2 regions of the Arthrobacter ginkgonis genome follow, and region 2 is predicted to be linked to the other one. Evidence: predicted binding sites of a transcription regulator. Region 2 holds the regulator's gene; the other holds the start of a gene.

Region 1 (11,514 bases), on a different contig from region 2:
GCAACGCCCGCCACCACACCTTCGCCTTCGCCGCAGCGTCCCCGACGGGCCCGGGCCTGATCGGGCACATGATGCTCGAGGTCGATGACATCGACGTCGTCGGACGCGCCTATGACAGGGCGCAGGCCGGCGCCGCGCGCATCAAGACCACCTACGGCCGGCACACCAACGACAAGATGATTTCGATGTACGTCGAATCCCCCTCCGACTTCGGCATCGAATACGGCTTCGGCGGGATCCTCATCGACGACTCCACCTGGATCCCGCGGCTTTACGACTCCCCGCACTCCTGGGGCCACGAGCGCCTGAACCACCCGCCGCGCGAGGAGCAGGGCGGCGAGCCCCGCTCGCTGGCGCATGCCTGACCCGCGGGGCCTGACCACCGCCGACCCACCCACACAGGACTGGAAGCATGACTACGCCTGAAGTTCGCACCGAATACGTCCGCCTGAGCGACGGCTCGCTCGCCCATTTCGCCACCGCCGGGGAAACCGGCCCCGCTGTCGTGCTGCTGCACGGCGGCCTGCCCGGATCCTCCGGCCCGGCCGGCTGGTCCAAGATGATCCCCGCGCTGGCCGCTCGCGGGGCCCGGGTCTTTGCCCCGGACCTGCCGGGCTTCGGACACGCCGACACCCGAATCCAGCACCACCCGGTGCTGGGCCTGAAGAGCTGGGTCGACTTCGTCCGGGACTTCACCACCACCCTTGGCCTGGACGAGTTCTACCTCGCCGGGAATTCGCAGGGAGCGCAGGTCGCGGCCCTGTTTACCGCCAACCACTTCGAGTCAGTCCGCGGGCTGGCCCTGATTTCCACGGCCGGCCTCTCCGAATGCCTCGGCATCGACTGGCCGTTCCGCGAGCGCGGGGACTGGCCGCCGCGCTACGAGGGCACCGAGGAGTCCATGCGCGCGGTGTTGAACCACGTCATCCGCACCAAGGAGAACATCACCGACGAGCTGGTGGCCCGCCGCACCGCGGCGGCGGCACGCCAGAAGGAGTCCTACGCCGCCGGCGTCGCCTCCCGCCATGCCGCCGTCGACGGCAGCTTCAGGCAGTGGATGGACCTCTCCAACCGGCTGCCCCGCCTGAGCCTGCCCATCGTCTACCTCCACGGGTGCCAGGACCGCCTGCTGCCGCTCGAAGGCGTCAACATCCAGGAGGACGCCTTGCCCAACGTGCAGTTCTTCTACGTCGAGGACTGCGGGCACCAGGCGCAGACCGACCAGTCCGAAATCCTCAACAGCGTGATCGGTGAGTTCGTCGTGGACGGGCGGATCAGCGAGGCCACCGCCCTGGCCGCAGGCATCTCGACCCGCCGCCCGCGCATCGCCGGAATCGTCGCCGACGGCCTGGCCGCCGCTGGCGCCCTCGCCTGAACCCGGCCCGTCCCGAAGCACCCCTGACCCACCCCACCACTCATTTCGAGTAGGAGACCCACATGAATGACCTCAAGTTCACCCGCCGCGTTGCGGCGCTCTTCGCCGTCGGCGCCCTGGCCCTGACCGGCTGCGGCGCGTCCGAGTCCTCCGCCGGCGCCCCCGCCGCCGAATCGGACGGCGCGATCCGCCTCACCGTCTTCCCGAGCCTCAACGCCCTGGGCGCCAGGGTTGCCGAAGCGGACGGCTTTTTCGAGGACGCTGGCGTCAAGGTCGAGCTGACCGCAGGCCCGAACGCCGCCGCCATGGTTCCGCAGATGATCGGTGGATCGATGGACATTGCGCTCATGGACATGGTGACCCCCACCGTGGCCCGCAGCCAGGGCGTGCCGCTGGTGATGATCGCCCCCGCCGGCGTGACCACCGAGCCGGACAAGGAGCTGGGCCGCGGCTTCGGCAACCTGTTCGTCCGGGCCGACAGCGACATCAAGTCCATCAAGGACCTGGAAGGCCACTCGATCGGCCTCCCGCAGATCAACAGCCAGCCCTGGATCGACGCCCGGGCCGTGGTGGACGCCAACGGCGGCGATTCCTCCACCCTCGAGTTCATCGAGGTCCCCAACACCCTTGCTGCGCTGGAGCAGGGCCAGGTCGACGCGATCACCGTCCCCGAACCGTCTGGCGTGCTGGCCCTGGCCAATGACAAGCTGCGCCTCCTCGGCCCGGCCGCGACCGAGGACCGCGTCGGCGGCCTCGACTACGCCTACGTCACCACCGAGGACTACCTTGCGAAGAACCCGGAGAAGGTCAAGAAGTTCGCCGAGGCCATTCTGAAGGCCAACGCAAAGGCCAACGAGGACGACGCGAACAGCCGCACCGTCGCCGAGGGCTACGTCGACGTCGACCCGAAGATCCTGGCCAAGGCCGTCCTCCCGACCATGGGCACCGAGCCGGTCTCGGCCGAGGACCTTCTGGCCGCCGTGGGCCGCATGGCCCGCTACGGGCTGGTCGAAGAGGGCCTGAAGGACACGATTGTCGCGGACATGCTGAAGTAGGCCCCGGATGACTGCAACCACTCTCTCCCGGCGCCGTTCGGCCGTGCCCCCGGGCGCGGCCGAACGGCGGCCGGAAGGCCGCAACCGTTCCCGGCCGTGGCGCCAGATCCTTGCGTTGGCGGTCTTTGCCCTGGTCTGGGAAGTGTTCGCCCGGCTCTCCCCGGGCTCGGGTGTTCCGACGTTCGGGGCAACCGTGGCGGAGCTGGGCAGCCAGCTCGGCACCTCCGGGTTCTGGGCCGCCTTGGGCACCACCACCGGCAACGCGCTGATCGGCTTCGCCCTGTGCCTGGCCATCGGCGTGGTGGCCGGCTTGCTCATCGGCCTGAACGACGCCCTGGTCAAGAGCACCAGCGTGGTCATCGACGTCTTCCGCTCGGTGCCCGCCGTGGCGTTCCTGCCGCTGACCCTGCTGTTCTTCGGGGCCACCCGGCCGATGGTGGTCACGATCGTGCTGATCAGCGCCGTGTGGCCGATCCTGATCCAGTCCATCTACGCGGTCCAGCAAATCGATCCGTCGCTGCGGCTGGTCGCGAAGGCCTTCCACCTGCGCAAGCGGGAGATCGTCCGGCACATCTACCTGCCCAGCGTCCTGCCGTTCGTCTTCACCGGGATGCGTATTTCCGCCACCATCAGCCTGCTGCTGGCGATCTCCTCCGAGTTCCTCGGCGGCGCCCCCGGCCTGGGCATGGAACTGAACAACGCCCTGGTCATCGACCGGAACGACCGCGTCTTCGCCCTGGTCATCATCTCCGGCTCGCTGGGCATGATCCTGAACTCCCTGCTCAAGGCGGCCCAAGGCCGCGCGCTCTGGTGGCACCCCTCGGAAAGGACCGCTAGCCATGATTAACGCCGTCAAGGACGTGGCATCCCGCGGGTGGCTGCTGGTCGCGCTGGTGCTGCTCTGGTGGTTCGGCACCGCCTCCAGCGAGTCGCTGTTCTTCCCGCCGCTGGCCAAGATCATGGCCGACTTCCAGGACCTGTGGCTCTTCGAGCACACCCTGACCGACCTGCTGCCGAGCCTGGGACGGCTGCTGCTGGGCTACTCGATCGCCGTCGTCGGCGGCGTGGGCATCGGGTTGCTGCTGGGCCTGTGGCGCCCCTTCGAGGAATCCGTGCGCCCGATCCTCGAGTTCGTCCGCGCCATCCCGGGCACCGCCATGGTGCCGATCTTCATGATCTTCCTGGGCAACGGCACGGAGATGCGCGTGGCGATGATCGGCATGGTCGCCGCCTGGCCGATCCTGCTGAACACCATTGACGGCGTCCGCGCCGTCGAACCGACCCTGAACCAGGTGGCCGGGGCGTTCCACATCAAGCGCCGGATGGCCATCACGCACATCGTCCTGCCCTCGGCCGCTCCGCAGATCTTCGCCGGCGCCCGCGTGGGCCTGTCCATCGGCATCATCGCCATGGTCGTCGTCGAAATGGTGGGCCGCCCCGGCGGCATCGGGCACTTCGTCCTCAGCTCGCAGCGGCAGTTCGACCTCACGGCGATGTGGAGCGGCCTGATCGTGCTGGGCATCGTCGGCTACGTGGCCAATCTCCTCTTCAAGCTGGTGGAGAAGAAGGTTCTCTGGTGGCACATCAACATGCAGTCCCGGCACAAGGAAGCCTAGAAAATGACTACCAACAACAGCACCTCCGCGAACCAGTCGCTCCTCGTCGAGGGCCTCGGCCATAGCTACGGGGACCACCAGGTCCTCAGGGACCTCTCCTTCGAGGTGGAGGCGGGCCAGTTCGTCTCCGTCGTCGGCCCCTCCGGCGCCGGAAAGTCCACCCTGCTGCAGTGCCTCACCGGCCTGCGGAAGCCCACCGCCGGGCAGGTCTCCTTCCGCGGGCAGAAGGTCAGCGGCACCCCGCGGGGCATGTCGATCGTCTTCCAGGACTACAGCCGCTCGCTGATGCCGTGGATGAGCGTCGCCGACAACGTGGGCCTGCCGCTGAAGTCCGCCGGCCTGAACAAGACGGACCGCTCCGCCCGGGTCCAGCGCGCGCTCGCCGAGGTTGGCTTGGCCGGCAGCGAGGCCAAGTACCCGTGGCAGCTCTCCGGCGGCATGCAGCAGCGCGTGGCCATCGCCCGCGCGCTGGCCTTCGACCCGGCGGCGATCGTCATGGACGAACCGTTCGCCTCCGTCGACGCGCAGACCCGCTCCGAGCTCGAGGACCTGGTCCTGGGCGTGCGCGATCACCTGGGCATTATGGTCCTGCTGGTCACCCATGACATCGACGAGGCCGTGTACCTGGCGGACCGCGTGCTGGTGCTCGCCGGCCGGCCGGCCACGCTGGCCGCGGACCTGAAGGTGGACCTTCCGGTCCCGCGCCACCAGGTCCGCACCAAGGCGCTGCCCCTCTTCGGCGAACTCCGCGGGGAAGTCCTGAGCCTGATCCAGGGCAGCGGCGCCGCCCAGGCGGCCGCGGCCGCGCGTTAGGCCGCGGGGCGCAAAGATCGGTACGACGGCGGGTGCGTCCCCTTCGGGGCGCGCCCGTCATTCATGTTCCCGGAGCCGGTCATCGCCGGGGTCCCGGATTCTCCGGGCCGGGTAGGCGGCATGGGGCCGGCCGTCCCGGGCTTCCGCTGAAGGGCCCGAGTGGCCCGCGCCACCTCCCAATAGCTTCAATCTCACACCAAATTGATGCAATTGCATATATATGCGGACGTAGGCTGAAACCGTAAGCGATACCCCAGGAAAGTAGGCGTAATGCGTGCGGTTGTTTTCGAGAACTACAAGACCTTCCCCGTCCTCAAGGACGTGGAGAAGCCGAAACCCGGTCCCGGCGAGGTCCTCCTGAAGGTGGCCGGCGCCGGTGCCTGCCACTCGGACGTGGCGGTCTACAACGAGTTCGACGCCAGCACCCCCGGCGCCGTTCCGCCGTCGTTCGTCCTGGGCCATGAGAACTCCGGGTGGGTCGAGGAACTGGGCGAGGGTGTGACCGGCTTCGAGATCGGGGACGCCTACCTGGTCTACGGTCCCGTCGGCTGCGGCCACTGCGCCGCCTGCTCCCGGGGCCAGGACACCTACTGCGAGAACGCCGCGACCAACCCGTACCTGGGCATCGGCCTGGGCCGCGACGGCGGCATGGCCGAGTACCTCGTGGTTCCGGCCCGCAACCTGGTGCCGCTCGGCGACGCCGACCCGGTGGCCGCCGCGCCGCTCTCCGACGCCGCGCTGACCCCCTACCACGCCATCAAGCTGTCCCTGCCGAACCTGGCCGGCGGCGGAAAGTTCGCCCTCGTCGTCGGGCTCGGCGGCCTCGGCCAGATCGCCGTGCAGATCCTCAAGGCGCTCACCGGAGCCACCGTCATCGCCACGGACATGAAGGAAGAGGCCATGGCCAAGGCCGCCGCCCACGGCGCCATCACCGTCCCCGGCGGCCCGGACCAGGCCGCCCGGATCCGCGAGATCACCGGCGGGCGCGGCGTGGACGCGGCCTTCGACTTCGTGGGCGCCGCCCCGACCATCAAGACCGCGGCCGCGTCCATGGCCATCGGGTCCCGCCTGACCGTTGTGGGCATCGCCAACGGCCTGTACGAATGGTCCTTCTTCGGCACCCCCTACGAATCCACCATCACCAACACCTACTGGGGCACCATCGAGGACCTGCATGAGGTCGCCGCCATGTACCGGGCGGGGCAGATCGTGCCGGAGATCGAACGCTTCGGCATGGAGGACGCGCTCGAGGCCTACCGCCGCCTCGAGGCCGGCGAGCTCTCCGGCCGCGCCGTCGTCGTTCCGCACGGAGCCCAGTAGAGGCCCCGGGAACTTCCGGCACGACGGCGGGTGCCTCCTTCGGCGGAAGGAGGCACCCGCCGTCGTTGGTTGCCGGTGAACCCCGCCCTAGTCCGGGAAAGGGACGTTGGGGACGTCGGGCTTGCCGTCGTGGTCCTTGTCGCCGTAGGCCCTCATGGCGAGGTCGTCGGCGAGCTTCTCATCGCCCCGGATCGGAACGACCCCCTCGTCGACTTCGCCCTTGTGGCTCTTGCGGTGCTTTTTCGGCGTCGCCTTGCCCTCGTGCGGTGCATCGCCCTCGAACGGCGCATCACCCTCGTGCGGTGCCTTGCCCTCGTGCGAGCCGCTGCCCTTGTTCCTGATGCCCATGAAACGACGGTACGCGCCTTCGGCGCGCGGTTGAAGGGGCAATTTCGGCGGGAACCGCGGGCCGCTCCTACGCTTCGTCCCCGTCCGGATGCAGCGGCGGCGAGGCTTCCACGCCGCGCCCCTCGCCCAGTCCCGTCACCACGTCGCGCAGGGCCTCGAGGGAACTTTTCCGGGGTGCCCACCCCAGCTCCTCACGGGCGCGGGTGGTGTCCATCAGGGGTGCCCCGGCGGCCATGTCCACCCATCCGGGGTCCGCGGCGAGCAGCCGCAACCGCCACGCGGCCGCGACGGCGCCGCGGACCAGTCCCGTCGGCAGCGGCAGCCAGCGCCTGGCCCCGAACAGGGAAGCCACCGCATCGGGGCCCAGCACCGGCTCCCCGGCAACGTTGAAGGCCCCCACGGCGCCGCGATCCAACACCCGCCAGTAGGCCTCGGCCACGTCCTGGGCATGCGCGGCCTGGAAGACGAAGGCCTTCGGGTACGGCAGCAGGGGAAGGCGCAGCCGGTGCACCCCACCCACCGGCAGCCACGGCCCAACGAAGAACCGGCGGACCTCGCTGCCCGCCCGGGCCTGGAAGATCAGGGAGGGCCGCAGCCGCGCGACCTTCACCTCGGGGTGCTGCGCGGCGAAGCGGTCCAGCAGCGACTCCTGCTCGCCCTTGAAGCGGCTGTAGGACGAACTCGGGATCCCGTCGGCGGGCCAGGACTCGTCCACCCGCCGGTCCTTGGGCCGGGCCCGGTAGGCCCCGACGCTGGAAGCGCAGACCACGTGCCCGACGCCGGCCCGGGCCGCCGCCTCCAGCACGGCCGCGGTGCCGTCCACGTTGATGCGCCGCATCGCGTCCTCGTCGTGGCTGGGCTGGACCACCCAGGCCAGGTGCACCACGGCGTCGCACCCGGCGAACGCCTCCGCGAGCCGGTCCGCGGCATCCCCGGCGGAGACGTCCACCGCGTGCCAGTCGGCGGCGTCGTAGGGTTCGGCCGAGGAATCGGGGAGGCGGCGCGCCACGCCGACCACCTCCAGGCCCCCGGGATATCCGTCCCGCTGGGCCGTGCGGATCCTGTGGAGCAGGGCGGTTCCCATGTTGCCGGTGGCCCCGACGATGGCGATGCGCATGGCTTAGAAGGTACGCGCCCGCGGCACCCGAATGAAGGGCGCGGCGCGGGGACGGGAAGCCGGCCGGCGCCACGGGCCCCGGGCACGGCGCCCCGCAAAGGGGCCCTGGCTAGAAAATGTGTTCTATGGTGGCGGCATGATCTTCCATGCCGATCCGCCCGCCGGTCCCGCCGGGCCAGCATCCGGTGGGGGCGGCCCCGCCCGGAACGAGGCGCGCGGATTCCCTTCCCCGGCGCAGGACTACTTCCACGGCGGGATCGACCTGAACCGCCACCTGATCCGCGACCGCACCTGCACGTTCCTCATGCGCGTGGAGGGGAACGCCATGGCCGCGGCCGGCATCGCCGACGGCGACGAGATCATCGTGGACAGGTCCTTGACGCCGCGCGACGGTTCCGTCGTGGTGGCCGTGCACGACGGCGAACTCACCGTCCGGCGCCTGCGCTCCACTCCGCGCGGGGTCTCCCTGGTGGCGGAGGGCGGCGCGTCGCAGGCGGACGAACCCGCCGTCGAGGTGGCGGAACTGGCGGAGCTGGAGGTGTGGGGCGTGGTCACCCGCTGCCTGCACCATGTTTGAGACGCACGTGTCTGAAGCGATGGGGTCTGAGGCGAACGCCTCTGGGGCGGCCGACGGTCCCGCGCTCGCCGCGGGGGAGCGGATCGCGCTGGTGGACGTGAACAACTTCTACGTCTCCTGCGAGCGGGTCTTCGACCCGCGGCTGGAAGGCCGGCCCGTCGTCGTGCTCTCCAACAACGACGGCTGCGTGGTCTCCCGCTCGGAGGAGGCCAAACGGCTGGGGATCAAGACCGGCGCGCCGTGGTTCCAGCTGGCGCCGCAGGCGCAGCGCTGGGGGCTGGTGGCGCGCTCGAGCAACTACGAGCTGTACGGGGACATGAGCGCCCGGGTGATGGAGGTGCTGGGCCGGTTCGGGACCTGGCAGGAGGTGTACTCGATCGACGAGTCGTTCCTGGGCGTGGCCGGCGACGAGGCGCGGCTGCGCACCGAAGGCGGACGCATCCGGGACGCCGTGCGGCGGCTGGTGGGGGTGCCGGTGTGCGTGGGGATCGCCCCGACCAAGACGCTTGCGAAGTTCGCCAACCACATCGCCAAGCGCAACCCGGGCATGGACGGGGTGTGTTCGCTGGGATCCCTGCCGCGCGGGGAGGCGGAGCGGATCCAGTCCCGCGTCCCGGTCACCGGGCTCTGGGGCGTGGGGCCCCGGACGGGCAAGCGCCTGAACGCGCTGGGCATCGAGACCGTGGCGGACCTGCGGGCGGCCGACCCGCTCGCGATCCGCAAGAGGTTCTCGGTGGTGCTGCAGCGGACCGTGCTGGAGCTAAACGGGACGCCGTGCATTCCGCACGCGGAGGAACGGGCGGACAAGCAGCAGGTCATGTTTTCCCGCTCCTTCGCGGTGCCGGTGTCCACGCTGGAGGAGATGGACCAGGTGATGGCGGTGTACGCGCAGAAGGGCGCGGCCCGGCTGGCGGCCGAGGGAATGCGCGCCGCGGTGGTGTCCGTCTCGGCCGGGACCAGCCGGTTCTCCGCCGGGGTGGAGTCCGCGCCGGCCGCCTCCGTGGCCCTGCCGTCGCCCACGCAGGACCCGATCGTGCTGACCCGGGCCGCGGTCGGTGCCATGCGCGGGCGCATGGTGCCCGGGGTGCCGTACGTGCGCGCCGGCGTGCTGTTCTCGGGGCTCTCGCGCGCCGATGCGGCCGGGGAGCAGGCGATGCTGGAGCCCTTCGCCGAGGAGCGGAACGAATCCGGGATCGCGGACGTGCTGGGGGCGGTGCGGGCCAAGTTCGGGGAGGCCGCGATCGGGCTGGGGCAGGGAGGGCTGGCCGAGCCGGCGGCGTGGACCATGAAGCGCGAGTTCTCCTCGCCGCGGTACACCACCGAGTGGGCCGACCTGCCGGTGGCGCGGGCGTAGGCGGCGTCCCCAACGCGTGCTCGATTCATGCGGGAATGGGGTGGCCAAACCCGCACGAATCGAGCACGCGTTGCTTGCGCGGAACGCGCACGGATGCCTCACCCGTGGCTGGCGTCCCCATTGCCGCCGCGGAGGCGCAGGGCCGCCACGTTGGCGCCGGCAATGAGGGCGATGCCGGCCACTTGGACCGGGTGGAGGGTTTCGTGGAGGGCCAGGACGCCGATCGTGGCCGCGAACACCGGATTGACGCTCATCAGGATCCCGAACAGGTTGGCCGGGACCCGGCGCAGCACCAGCAGGTCCGCGGTGTAGGGGACAACGGTGGCCAGGATTCCAGCGCCCAGCGCGTAGAGCAGGGTGGGGACATCGGGGCGCTGGGTGGCGAACACGATCAGTGCGGCGGGCAGGAAGAGGGTGGCCGAGACTCCGGCGGCCGCGGCGGTGCCCTGGACACCGGGGATGCGCGCCCCCACCGTCTTGTTGAGCAGGATGTAGGCGGCCCAGCAACCTGCCGCCGTCAGGGCCAGCATGATGCCGAGGTAGTCGGTCGAGGGCCCGGGCTGGGTGATGGCCAGGACTCCGGCCGCGGCGGGAAGGGCGCATGCCTTGCCCGCCCAGCGGCGGGCGCCGATGATGGCCACGGCCAGCGGACCGAGGAATTCCAGGGTCATGGCGAGCCCGAGCCCGATGCGTTCCACCGCCGCGTACAGGCTCAGGTTCATGGTTCCGAACACGAGTGCCAGCAGCAGCACCGGCCACCACTGGTGCCGGGTGAAGGTGCGCAGGCGCGGGCGGACCACCGGGAGGAGGACGGCCGCGGCGATGAGCTGGCGCACCGCGACGACCCCGACGGGGCCGAGCACCGGGAACGCCAGGGAACCGCTGGCCGCTCCCAGCTGGTTGGACAGGGCGCTGCCCACCAGCGCGGCGACGCGGGCGGACCGTCCGCGGGGGGTGGGTTCTTTCGGGTCCATGAGCCGAGTGTGGGACGTCCGGATCAATTCGCATAATGCATGGACAGCGGTGTTGATGCGTCCAGCGTATGAATAGACTCGTGTCGTGGACGTCGAGCTTCGTCATCTTCGCTGCCTGGTCGCCGTCGTCGAGACCGGGAGCTTCACCGACGCCGGGATCGAACTGGGCATCTCCCAGGCCGCGGTCTCCCGGGGCGTGGCCGCCCTCGAGCGTGCCCTGGGCGTGCGGCTCCTGCATCGGACGACCCGCAGCGTCGAGCCCACCCCCGCGGGGGAGCGGGCCCTCCGCAAGGCGCGCCGTGTGCTGTCGATCGTCGCGGACCTCCAACGGGAGGCCTCCGACGACGGCGGCACGGTCCGGATCGGGTACGCCTGGTCCGCCCTGGGCAAGCACACCCAGGAACTGCAGCGCCGGTGGGCATCCGTTTTCCCGCACAGCGAGCTGCGGCTGGTCAAGACCAACACACCCACGGCCGGGCTGGCCGAGGGAACCAGCGACTTCGCGATCCTGCGGCGGGTTCCCGACACCTCGATCCTGGACGTCGTGCTCATCGGACACGAGAGGCGCTACTGCGCGATGGCCTCCGTCGATCCGCTGGCCCGGCGGCGGACCGTCTCGCTGGCGCAGGTGGCCGACTCGCCGCTGGCCATCGACCTGAGGACCGGCAGCACGCGGCTGGACCTCTGGCCGGAGGATGCGCGCCCCCGCAGGACCATACCCATCGAGGACGTCGACGACTGGCTCACCGTCATCGCAACCGGCACGGCCCGCGGCGTCACGGCCGAATCCACGGCCTACCAGTACCGCCGTCCCGGTCTCGTCTACCGGCCGGTGCGCGATGCCCCGCCGCTGCCCGTCTACGCCGCATGGTCCAAGGCCGATCCGCCCCCGGCACGCCAGGACGTCGTCGAACTCCTCGCCGGCTTCTACCGCCCGCCGTCCCCGCACGGTAACCGGCCGGAAT
Region 2 (11,514 bases):
CGGCGCACGGCCGAGCCGCCTGCGTCGACCAGTTCACCCTCGACCTCGGCCAGGTGCGCCGGGGCGGCGGAGACGACCTGGAGGAGGGCCTCGCGCCGCTTCTCCTCGGCGTCGGGCCGGGAGACGGCGCCGGGCTGGTCGGAGCGGGTGGGCGGGTTCTGCAGCATCAGCAGCAGGCCCGCGCCGGAGGCCGCGACGCCCACGGCGGTGAGCCCCACGGCGGTCGAAACCTGGGTGGCGACCACCGCGGCGAGCGCCGGGCCGGTCATGAAGATCAGTTCGGTGACGATCGAATCCAGGGCGAACGCCGAGCGCCGTTCCTCGCCGTCGGTCATCACGCCCAGGGACTGGCGCAGCACGCTGAAGACCGGCAGCGTGAACACGCCTCCCACGAAGACCACCGGCAGCAGCCACTCGTAGGGCAGGTGCGGGATGGTGCTCCACACGATGATCTCCGCGATGACGGACGGGATCAGTGCCCGCCGCAGGCCGTGCGCGTCGACCTGGCGGCCGCGCCAGGGCGCGCCCAGCGCGATGCCGACGGTCATCACCGCGGCCACGGTGCCGGCGGAGGTCCAGTCGCGGCCCAGGGTCAGGACCACGTGCAGGGTCAGCAGCACGCCGGCCGCCGAGTGGGGGAAGCGGGCCACCATGCCGACCAGCAGCAGCAGGGTGAGGTCGCGCCGCCTGAGCAGCGCCTTGTAGCGGGCGAAATCCATCCGGGGTCCTCCGGTAAGGGTGTGCGAGTGATGTGAGGCGCGCGGGCCGGGATTGCCGACACCGCGCGGGTGTTGCGGGGTGTTGCGGGAAGGGGCACCGGAGCCGTGCCGGGCGGAGGCCCTGGGCGGCTGCGGAGACCCTAGGCCGGTGCGGAGGCCAGGGCCAGTTCGATCGAGTCGACTGCCTCGGCGAAGGCCCGGTCCGCGCCCAGCGCGGCCTGGATCCGGGCCGCGCAGGCCTGGGCGTCGGCGGCCGCGGTACCGGGGCGGAAGGTGACCTCCAGGCGCAGTTCGGGCCCGGGGCCTCCCCCGGGCAGCACGCGCCCGTCGGCCGCCCGGCTGGCCACGCCGCGGCCCGGGGCCGCCGTGATGCCCACGACGGCGGGTTCGCCCGCGGCGAGCGAGCGCAGCAGCGGCAGGTGGGATTCGTCCTTGTAGCTGGGAATCCATTCGCGTTGCTGGGCCAGCGCCCAGACCGCGGGACGGCGCAGCACGAAGGTGACCTCGGCACCGGGATCCACCACCATCAGCTGGGCGCCATCCGAGACCGCCGAGAGGGCTGCGCGGGCCGCATACACGGCGACCGGGCGCGCCTCGGGGTGCCAGGCCTGCAACCGCGCGACGGAGGTGAAGGCCGGCAGGGCGGTGCGTCCGTCCGGGGCGGTGATGGTGACCAAGGCCATGTCCGCTTCCTTGTCCTCCACGAAGCCGTGCTCGCCGATCTGGTCCTCCGCGAGCGAGGCAACGACCGGGATGAACACGCGCGCAGTGCCCAGCGCCCGGTGCACGGCCTCCTCGGAGCCGGTGCCGGCGGCGAGGTCGGCGATGGCCGCCTCGTAGCCGGGGTCGGCCAGGCCGTTGTCGTCGTCGAAGTTGTGCAGCGGGTTGCCCTCGCCGCCCAGGTCGCGGCCTTCCCAGGGCTGGCCGGCGGAGTCGGTGCCGCTGCCGGCGCGCGCCAGCGCGGCGGCGATGTGGCCGGGCAGGTGGCGCGCGGCGCTGGAATCGTGGGGGGCATGTGCGTGGTCGGCGTGGTCGTGCGGGGCCATGGACCCAGCCTACCGGGCGAGGGGCCCGTGCCGAGCGCCAGCGAGGTGCGGGAGCCCGGGAGGCGCTACCGGGCGAGGGGCCCGTGCCGAGCGCCAGCGAGGTGCGGGAGCCCGGAAGGCGCTACCGGGCGAGGGGCCCGTGCCGAGCGCCAGCGAGGTGCGGGAGCCCGGAAGGCGCTACCGGGCGAGGGGCCCGTGCCGAGCGCCAGCGAGGTGCGGGAGCCCGGAAGGCGCTACCAGGCGAGGGGCCCGGGAGGAGACGACGCCGGAGGGCGGCTTCCGTGCGGAAGCCGCCCTCCGGCGTCGGGCTGTGGGGGCTTGGCTGCCCCGCGCCTTAGCGGCGGCCGGCCACGTCCAGAGCCTGCGGCAGGGTGAACTTGCCGGCGTACAGCGCCTTGCCGACGATGGCGCCCTCGACACCGGCCGGGACGAGTTCGCGCAGCACGCGCAGGTCATCGAGGCTGGAGATGCCGCCGGAGGCGACGACCGGCTTGTCGGTGCGTTCGCACATCTGCTTGAGCAGCTCGACGTTCGGGCCGCGCAGGGTGCCGTCCTTGGTGACGTCGGTGACGACGTAGCGGGCGCAGCCGGCATCCTCGAGGCGGGTCAGGACCTCCCAGAGATCGCCGCCCTCCTTGGTCCAGCCGCGGGCGGCCAGGGTGGTGCCGCGCACGTCCAGGCCGACGGCGATCGCGTCGCCGTAGCGCTTGATCGCGCGGGCGGTCCACTCCGGGTTCTCCAGCGCGGCGGTGCCGAGGTTGACGCGGGCGGCGCCGAAGTCCAGCGCGCGGTCCAGGGACTCGTCGTCGCGGATGCCGCCGGAGAGTTCGACCTTGATCTTCAGCTCGTCGGCAACCCGGCGCAGGACCTCGGTGTTGTTGCCGCGCCCGAAGGCGGCGTCCAGGTCCACCAGGTGCACCCATTCGGCGCCGTCGTTCTGCCAGGCCAGGGCGGCCTCAAGCGGGTCGCCGTAGCCGGTCTCGCTGCCGGCTTCGCCCTGGACCAGGCGCACGGCCTGGCCGTCGGCGACGTCGACGGCGGGAAGGAGTTCGAGGATGGGGGCGGTGTCGTTGTTGCTCATCGCGGGGCTTTCCTGTCGGTGCGGGCGGTGGTCGGCGCGCACCGGGCGGCGCGGGCCGTGGGTGTCACGGGGTCAGAGGGTGACGACGTAGGCGGCCAGCAGGGACATGCCCGCCAGGATCCAGCACGTCACGATCCAGCTCCTGTGGGCCTTCTGCTGGCGGAGGGAGAGCGCCCCGCCGGCGAGGACGCCGGCGAGGCCCATCAGGAGGATGCTCCACATCTCTAGAGCGTCCCCAGCCAGTTCTTCAGCAGTTGGGCGCCGGCGTCGCCGGACTTCTCCGGGTGGAACTGGACCGCCGAGAGCGGGCCGTTCTCCACGCCGGCAACGAACCGCGCGCCGTGTTCGGCCCAGGTGACGGCGGGCGGCTGCATGCGCGGCTGGGTGACGTCGAACTGCCACGACTGCACGGCGTAGGAGTGCACGAAGTAGAAGCGTTCGTTCTCGATGCCCTTGAAGAGGCGGGTGTTCTCCGGCGGTTCGACGGTGTTCCAGCCCATGTGCGGGACGATCGGCGCCGGCAGCAGCTCCACGGAGCCGGGCCACTCCCCCAGGCCGGGGGTGCGGATGCCATGCTCGACGCCTTCCTCGAACATGACCTGGTGGCCGACGCAGATGCCCAGGACGGGGCGGTTGCCGGCGACGCGGCGGCCGATCCACTGGAGGGCGCCGACGTCCTTGAGCGCCTTCATGACGGCGGCGAACGCACCGACGCCGGGAACCAGGAGGCCCTCGGCGTCGAGCACGTCCTCGGCGCGGCGGCTGAGCGTGACGTCGGCGCCGACGTGCTCCAGGGCCCGAACGGCGGAACGGATGTTCCCGGAGCCGTAGTCCAGGACCGTGACCTTCTTGGGTGTTGCCATCTAGAGCGCCCCCTTCGTGGACGGAATGGCGTCGCCGATGCGCGGATCGGGCTCGACGGCGGCGCGCAGGGCGCGGGCCAAGGCCTTGAACTGGGCTTCGACGATGTGGTGCGGATCGCGCCCGCCCAGCACGCGCATGTGCAGGCAGATGCCGGCGTGCAGGGTGAGTGACTCGAAGATGTGGCGGGTGAGCGAACCGGTGAAGTGCCCCCCGATCAGGTGGTACTCCTGCCCGGCGGGCTCGCCGCCGTGGACCAGGTACGGGCGGCCGGAGACGTCGACGACGGCGTGGGCCAGGGCCTCGTCCAGCGGCACGGTGGCCTCGCCGAAGCGGCGGATGCCCGCCTTGTTGCCCAGGGCGGTGCGCAGGACCTCGCCGATGGTGATGGCCACGTCCTCCACCGTGTGGTGGACGTCGATGTGGGTGTCGCCGGTGGCCTTGACGGTCAGGTCGACCAGCGAGTGCTTGGACAGCGCGGTGAGCATGTGGTCGTAGAAGGGCACGCTCGTGGAGATGTCCGACTTTCCGGTGCCGTCGAGGTCCATTTCGACGACGACGGAAGATTCGCTGGTGATGCGCTCCATGCGGGCGCGGCGGCCGGTGAGCAGTTCGGCAGACATACGTGTTCCTTCTGGCCTCATGGGGTTGGGGTCGGGGTGTCAACCCCACGGATCAAGTTTAGCCGCGAGCGGCAGTGGCGCCGTCGGCGAGCAGTTCCTCGAGGCGGACCAGGAAGGCCGTGGTTTCGACCTCGGTGCCGGCGGTCACGCGCAGGTGGCCCGGGATGCCGACGTCGCGCACCAGGACGCCGGCGTCCAGCAGGCCCTGCCAGATGCGCTTGGGGTCCTCGAGCCCGCCGAAAAAGACGAAGTTCGAATCGCTGGCGGCGGGCTTCAGGCCCATGCGGGTGAGCTCGTCGACGATGCGGTCGCGCTGGCCCTTGATGTCCTCGACGTTGGCCAGCAGCGCGCCGATGTGCTTGAGCGCGGCGTTGGCGGTGGCCTGGGTCACCGCGGAGAGGTGGTAGGGCAGGCGGACCAGGCGCATCGCGTCGCAGACCTCGGGGGCGGCGGCGAGGTAGCCGAGGCGGGCGCCGGCGAGGGCGAAGGCCTTGCTCATGGTGCGCGAGACGATCAGGCGCTCGCGGCCGGGCAGCAGGGACAGCGCCGACGCGGTGCCGGTGTGGGCGAACTCCGCGTAGGCCTCGTCAACGATCACGACGGTGTTGCTGGCTTCGCCGGCCGCGTAGACGGCCTCGACGACGTCCAAACCCAGCGCGGTGCCGGTCGGGTTGTTCGGGGAGCAGAGAAGGACCAGGTTCGGGGCCTGCTCGCGGACCTGGCGGGCCGCGTCCTCGGCGGTCAGCCCGAAGTCGCCGGAGCGGACTCCGGCGATGTATTCGGTGTCGGTGCCGCTGGCCAGCAGCGGGTACATCGAATAGGTGGGAGGGAAGCTCAAAACGGTGCGCCCGGGGCCGCCGAAGGCCTGGAGGATCTGCTGCAGCACCTCGTTGGAGCCGTTGCCGGCCCAGATGTTCTCGGGCTCGAGGCCGTGGCCGAGGTAGCCGGCGAGGCGTTCGCGCAGTTCGGTGAACTCGCGGTCCGGGTAGCGGTTGAGGCCCGCGGCCACCGCGGACACCTCGGCGACGATGGCCTGGTGCACCTCTGCCGGAAGCGGGTGGGTGTTCTCGTTGACGTTGAGCAGGATGGGCACGTCCAGCTGCGGGGCACCGTAGGGTTCAAGGCCACGCAGGTTGTCGCGCAGGGGCAGCCGGGACAGTCGCTCTAGCAGATCACTCACCGTACAAGTCTAGTTGGGCGCCGGGGCTGCCCCTGAATCGGCCCGGACCGGCGGGTAACATTCCCGGCTCGGGGTCCCAGTGCCGGCCCATCCCCGCGCCGGCCCGGTCCGGCGGCCCGGCCCGGCTGGCCTGCCTTGGAGGCCTGAGCTCAGTTGCCCGCCGGGATGAAGATCCGCTGGCCGGGCTCGAGGTTGGAGGTGGCGAGGTTGTTGACCTCGATCATCTCGGCGACCACTTCACGCGGGTCGCGTTCGGGTGCAAGCTCGGCGGCGAGGCCCCACAGCGTCTCGCCATCCAGGACGGTGACCGTCTGCCCCCGCACGGCGTCGTCCGTAGCGGTGCCGGTGGCCATTACCGGGGCGGTGAAGAGGCCGGCCAGCACCAGCAGGGCCGCTGCGGCCAGCATCGTCGGCATTCCGATCAGGACGAAGCGGCCGCGCCGGGTCAGCCGAAGCTTCGGTGTGGGGACTTGGGTGTGGCGGACCGGCTCCAGGTCCGGGACGAGGCACAGGTGGCCTCGGGAGGCGCTCTGCGGGCGGAGCGTACGCGCGCTGGCGGCCTGCCGGCCGGAGGGCCGTGCGGTGACGGGGCGCGGAAAAGCGGTGGGTGTGGTGCGGGTACGGCCCGAGCGGGCGGAGAGCTGGACGGGGGCTGCGAGTGCGACGTGTGCCAACATCTTGCCTTTCTCCATAGTCCTGCCCGCAGCCTGGAAGGGCGGCCACCGGGCGGAGTCGTTTTCGAAAGTGTGTTCCGAAACAATGTTCGAACGTTTCGGGTCCATTCTTAGCATCCAACAACGATGGATGTCGAGACTCTTCGAACAAACCTTTGAACACGGCGCGGTTATCCAGTACCTTTGGAGGTAGCGGGCCCGCGGGACATAGCCCACCAGCCGCCTCCGACGGTTTGGGGCGATCGGGGCGCCTGCGACGACCAGGACGGAGCAGACCATGAGCACCACGGACACCCCGGCACCGAAGAAGACGCCGAAGAGCCTGACCATCCGTCAGAAGAAGATCCTTGAGACCATCCAGCGGGCCGTGGCAAGCCACGGGTACCCGCCCTCGATGCGCGAGATCGGCGACACGGTCGGGCTGGCCAGCCTGTCCAGCGTGACCCACCAGCTGTCCCAGCTGGAGCGGCTCGGCTACATCCGCCGCGACCCGCGCCGGCCGCGCGCCATGGAGATCCTCAAGCCGCTGACCCTCAACGACGCCCCCGCCGTCGAGGCCGCCCGCCAAGTCCCCGAGCTGTCCGTGGTGGCGGAGCTGTCCACCTCCGCCGACACGGCCCTGGTTCCGCTCGTGGGCCGCATTGCGGCAGGTGGCCCGATCCTGGCCGAGCAGACCGTCGAGGACGTCATGGCGCTGCCGCGCCAGCTCGTGGGCCACGGCGAGCTGTTCATGCTCAAGGTCGCCGGCGATTCGATGGTCGACGCCGCTATCTGCGAGGGCGACTGGGTCGTGGTACGCCGCCAGCAGAACGCCCAGAACGGGGACATCGTCGCCGCGCTGCTCGACGACGAGGCCACGGTCAAGACCTTCCGCCAGCGCGACGGCCACACCTGGCTGCTGCCGCAGAACAGCCGCTACGAACCCATCCTGGGCGACCACGCCACCATCATGGGCAAGGTTGTCTCGGTGATGCGTTCGCTCTAGGACGCCCCGGCCCGTCCCGGGTTCCACAACCAAAGCGGAAGGCCTCCGCGCCACCCCCTCCAGCCTGGGGTGGCGCGGAGGCCTTCCGCTTTCCCGGTTGCGGCCGCCAAAGGGAGCAGCCGCTTTGCGTCCCCCGGGCGGTCGATGCCCCCGGCAGCCCCGCCAAGGGGCCAGCGGCATGCGGAGAGGGATGATTCTTGACCCCGGACCCAGAATGTGACTACCATTACATCAACCCCGGTTGGAATCGATTCCAACCCTCAAGGGATTTTTTTTGATTCCGTATTGGAATCGATTCCACGCCACAAGCCAGCGGAGTATCCACAATGACGAACCGATCCCCTTTTTCCCTCCTGACCCATCTGGCGGGAGACCAGGAACAGCTGGACATCTTCTCCGACGAAGCCGCCATCGAAAGCTGGCTGGCCGTCGAGCGGGCCCTGGCCCAGGCCCAGGGCGAACTGGGAGTCATCGGCTCCGAGGACGCCGCCGCGATCGTTGGGGCGGCCCACCGCGGCAACGTCTCCGAGCAGCGGCTCTGGGAATCCACGCGCAATGTCGGCTACCCGATCCTCGGGATCGTGCGCGAAATTTCCGCCACCCTTCCGGAAGGCCCGAACGGCCGGGTGCATTACGGGGCCACGACGCAGGACATCATGGACTCCGCCCTGGCCCTGCAACTGGTCCGCTCGCTGGCGAGCCTGGACCGGCGCCTGGCCCGCTTCGGCGATGCCTTGGCCGAACGAGTCACGGAGCACGAAGGCACCGTGATGCCCGGGCGCACCCATGCGCAGCAGGCGGTGCCCACCACGTTCGGCGCCATCCTGGCGACGCTGCTGGGCCAGGTGACCCGCCAGCGCGAACGCCTCGCCCAGGCGGCCCCGCGCATCGGCGTCATCTCGATGTTCGGCGCTGGCGGCACCTCCGCCGCCTATGGCCCCCGGTCGGCCCAGGTGCGCACCCGCGTGGCCGAACTGCTCGGGCTCGAAGACACCGGCATCTCCTGGCACGTCGACCGCGACGGGCTGGCCGAGTTCGGCTGGCTGTGCGCCACCATCGCCGCCACCTGCGCCAAGCTGGCCCGCAACATCGTGGACCTGTCCCGCACCGAGATCGGCGAGGTCTTCGAACCCTATTCCAGCCACCGCGGCGCCTCGTCGACCATGCCGCAAAAGGTCAACCCGATCTCCTCGGAGGTCATCATCGGCCTCTCCGGCACGGCGGGCGCCCTGGCCTCGGCGCTGGCCCGGATCCAGGAGGCCGGCCACGAACGGGCGGCCGGCGAATGGCAGATCGAGTGGCACATCATCCCCCAGCTTGCGGTGCTGGCCGGCTCGGCCCTCTCCGAGGCCCTAGTCATCGCCGAGGGCATGCGGGTCGACAGCGACAGGATGCTGGCGAACCTGCAGCTCGACGGCGGCCTGGTCATGGCCGAAGCCCAGATGATCCAGCTGGCCGACGCGATGGGCCGCGAACATGCCCACGACCTGGTGTACGAAGCGGCAACCCGGGCCCGCACCGAGGGCACCGTGCTGGCCGATGCCCTGCGCGCGGTGGCCCAGGAACACGGCACCGCTCACCTGCTGCCGGAGACCTTGGTCGGCCCGGCCAATTACCTGGGCGAAGCACGCACCATGTGCGAGACTTCCATCCGGCAGTGGCGTCAGGCACCGGCCCTGCCGGCGGCCTGGGGTGAACGGCCCGTGGTGGACCTCGTCCAGCCGCTCATCCCGGCGGGTTCCTGATGAGCACCCTGATGTCGACCCCGGCATCCGCCCCGGCGGTGCAGTCCGAGACGGAAAGCAAATTCGATGTGATCCGCAGCCGAGTCGGCCTCTTCGCGGCGCTTCCGCTGATGGCGCTTGCGCTCTTCTGGCCCTCCGGCCTTCCCGACAACCAGCGCTCGATGCTCGCCGTGCTGACGTTCGTCGTCCTGTTCTGGATCACCGAGACCATCCCCATCCCGGTCACCGCGCTGATCGGCATCGCCCTGCTGGTCCTGCTCGGAGTCGGCACCCCCGCCGAGGTCTACGGTGCGTTCGGCTCCCCCACGGTCTTCCTGGTCATCGGGGCGTTCATCCTGGCCCGGGCGATGGCGGTGCACGGGCTGGATCGCCGCTTCGCCCTGCGCGTGCTGTCCCTGCCGCGCGTGGGCAACAGCACGTACCTGACCGCCGGGGCGTTCGGCATCGTTGCCACCTTGCTCTCCATGCTGGTTTCCGCCTCCGCGACTGCGGCCATGCTCCTTCCCATCGGCATGGGTGTGGCCCGCACTGTCGGCGACCTGCTGCAGGAACCGGACTCCGGTCCAACGAACCACCGCACGCGTTTCTCCTGCATGCTGATGCTGGCCATTGCCTATGGCGCCGGCGTGGGATCGGTCCTCACCCCCATCACCGGCATCGCCAATGTCATTGGCCGCGGGGCCATCGAGGAGATGACCGGATACCGGGTGGAACTCTTCGACTGGCTGTCCATGTCGGGCCCCTACGTCGTCGCGCTCGGAGCCGTGATGTGGACCGCCATCGTGCTGCTGAACAAGCCGGAGACCCGGCACATCCCCAACGGCCAGGAGCGGTTCCGTGCGATGTATGCGGAGCTTGGCCCCATGTCCCGCGGCGAATGGAACGTGCTCGCGGTGTTCGCGATCACCGTGGCACTCTGGATCCTGCCCGCGGTGACCACCACCTTCGGCCTCACGAATCCGGTGCTTGTCGCCATCTCCGGCCGGCTGAACGAGGGTTCGGTGGTCGTGGTGACCGCCTGCCTGCTTTTCCTCCTCCCGGCGGGAAAGAACACGCCGTCGCTGAAGTGGAGCGATGCCAGCCGGATCGACTGGGGAACCGTCCTGTTGGTTGGCGTGGGGCTGACCGTGGGCCGGCTGATGAGCCAAACCGGTCTCGCCGAAACCTTCGGCAACGCAGTGGCCGAGGCCACCGGTGTCAACAGCACCCTGGCCCTGTGCCTGGTGGCAGTGCTGCTGGGCATGGTGATCTCCGAGACCACGAGCAACACCGCCAGCGTGGGCATCGTGGTCCCGATCATCATCCCGATTGCCATGGCGATCGGCGTCGATCCGATCATCCCGGCAATGGCGGCGATCTTCGGTGGAAACGCAGGCGCCATGCTTCCCGTGTCCACCCCGCCGAACGCGATCGTCTACGGTTCCGGCTACGTTCCCATGATCCGGATGATCCGCACCGGAATCGTCGCCGACCTCGCTACCGTTCCCCTGGTCCTTCTGGCCACGGTGGGAATCGGCTCCCTGATCGGGCTCAGCCTGTAAGGTCCGCGAACGATAGATTTGAGTCATGGTCAAACTCATCGACGTTGCACGCACAGCCGGTGTCGGAGCCGGCACGGCCTCACGGGCCCTCTCGGGCAACGGCAGCGTCGACCGGGAAACCAAGGAGCGCGTCATCGCCGTGGCCAAGCAGCTCGGCTACAGCCCGGACGTCGCGGCCCGGGCGCTCCGTGAGCGCCGCACCCGGACCATCGGGCTGCTCCTTCCCGACCTTGCCAACGAGTTCTACACCGCCAGCGTCGCTGTGCTCCAGCAGGAGCTCAGCGACGCTGGCTATCAATTGGTGATTGCCAGCACCGGCAACGACCCCTCCACCGAACGAATTGCCCTGCAAACCATGATCGACCAGCGCGTGGAGGGGATCGTCCACGTGCCGGTCGATGCGGACCTGGTCCTTCCGACCACCGTGCCCATCGTGCAGCTCAACCGCCAATCCGCTTCCCGTCAGGCCGCGGCGGCCAGCGACGACCTGGCCGGCGTGGACGAGCTCACCACGGCGATCGTCCACGCAGGCCACAGGGACATTGCGGTCATCGTTGGTCCAACCGGGTTCAGCACCAGCCGCAACCGCCTCCTCGGCGCCCTGCGGGCCGCCGAACGGGCCGGAATCCCCCAGTCCGAACGGCCACTCGACGGGGCGAGACTGCGCGTCCGGCACGCTCCGTTGACCGTGGACGGAGGCGCCCAGGCCGTGGCACAGCTCTTCCCGGACCTGCCGTCCTGCCTCATCGCGCTCAGCAGCCGCTTGGTCATGGGTGCGCTCCGCGAATGCGGAGACCGCGGAATCCACGTCCCCGAAAGCCTGTCCCTGGCGGGCTACGGCGATCCCGACTGGTTCTCCATCTGGCGCCCCGGCATCACGACCTTCGCCCCCAACCTGACGGAGATGGGGCGCCAGGCGGCCCGGCTGCTGCTGGCCCAGCTCGCGGGCGAGGAGACCGGGCCGCCCGCGCTGATCCCCGGCAAGGTCCAAGTACGCGGCTCCGTCACCGGGCTCTCCGCCGGCTGACGCCCGCCCGGCCCCTCCGGGGCCCGGCGGAC

The links. The regulator LexA, encoded in region 2, represses DNA repair genes until DNA is damaged. The targets are predictions, from matches to a motif close to TCGAACANNTGTTCGA.
Region 1: the regulator LexA is predicted to act here: its motif matches at 7,755-7,770, upstream of ABD912_RS07780 (LexA family protein).

The regions. Positions count from the first base shown of each region.
Region 1 is NZ_BAABEO010000009.1:248,542-260,055, forward strand. Features, by position in the region: gene ABD912_RS07735 (VOC family protein) at 1-365, shown strand, start outside; gene ABD912_RS07740 (alpha/beta fold hydrolase) at 413-1,375, shown strand; gene ABD912_RS07745 (ABC transporter substrate-binding protein) at 1,438-2,430, shown strand; gene ABD912_RS07750 (ABC transporter permease) at 2,438-3,277, shown strand; gene ABD912_RS07755 (ABC transporter permease) at 3,270-4,046, shown strand; gene ABD912_RS07760 (ABC transporter ATP-binding protein) at 4,050-4,859, shown strand; gene ABD912_RS07765 (NAD(P)-dependent alcohol dehydrogenase) at 5,130-6,179, shown strand; gene ABD912_RS07770 (hypothetical protein) at 6,267-6,527, opposite strand; gene ABD912_RS07775 (NAD-dependent epimerase/dehydratase family protein) at 6,595-7,644, opposite strand; gene ABD912_RS07780 (LexA family protein) at 7,781-8,221, shown strand; gene ABD912_RS07785 (Y-family DNA polymerase) at 8,241-9,575, shown strand; gene ABD912_RS07790 (EamA family transporter) at 9,674-10,549, opposite strand; gene ABD912_RS07795 (LysR family transcriptional regulator) at 10,635-11,514, shown strand, end outside.
Region 2 is NZ_BAABEO010000023.1:298,668-310,181, reverse strand. Features, by position in the region: gene ABD912_RS17610 (MFS transporter) at 1-719, opposite strand, end outside; gene ABD912_RS17605 (SseB family protein) at 860-1,765, opposite strand; gene priA (bifunctional 1-(5-phosphoribosyl)-5-((5-phosphoribosylamino)methylideneamino)imidazole-4-carboxamide isomerase/phosphoribosylanthranilate isomerase PriA) at 2,100-2,846, opposite strand; gene ABD912_RS17595 (hypothetical protein) at 2,919-3,068, opposite strand; gene hisH (imidazole glycerol phosphate synthase subunit HisH) at 3,071-3,709, opposite strand; gene hisB (imidazoleglycerol-phosphate dehydratase HisB) at 3,710-4,330, opposite strand; gene ABD912_RS17580 (histidinol-phosphate transaminase) at 4,389-5,510, opposite strand; gene ABD912_RS17575 (LysM peptidoglycan-binding domain-containing protein) at 5,660-6,187, opposite strand; gene lexA (transcriptional repressor LexA) at 6,462-7,169, shown strand; gene ABD912_RS17565 (class-II fumarase/aspartase family protein) at 7,496-8,914, shown strand; gene ABD912_RS17560 (SLC13 family permease) at 8,914-10,455, shown strand; gene ABD912_RS17555 (LacI family DNA-binding transcriptional regulator) at 10,481-11,482, shown strand.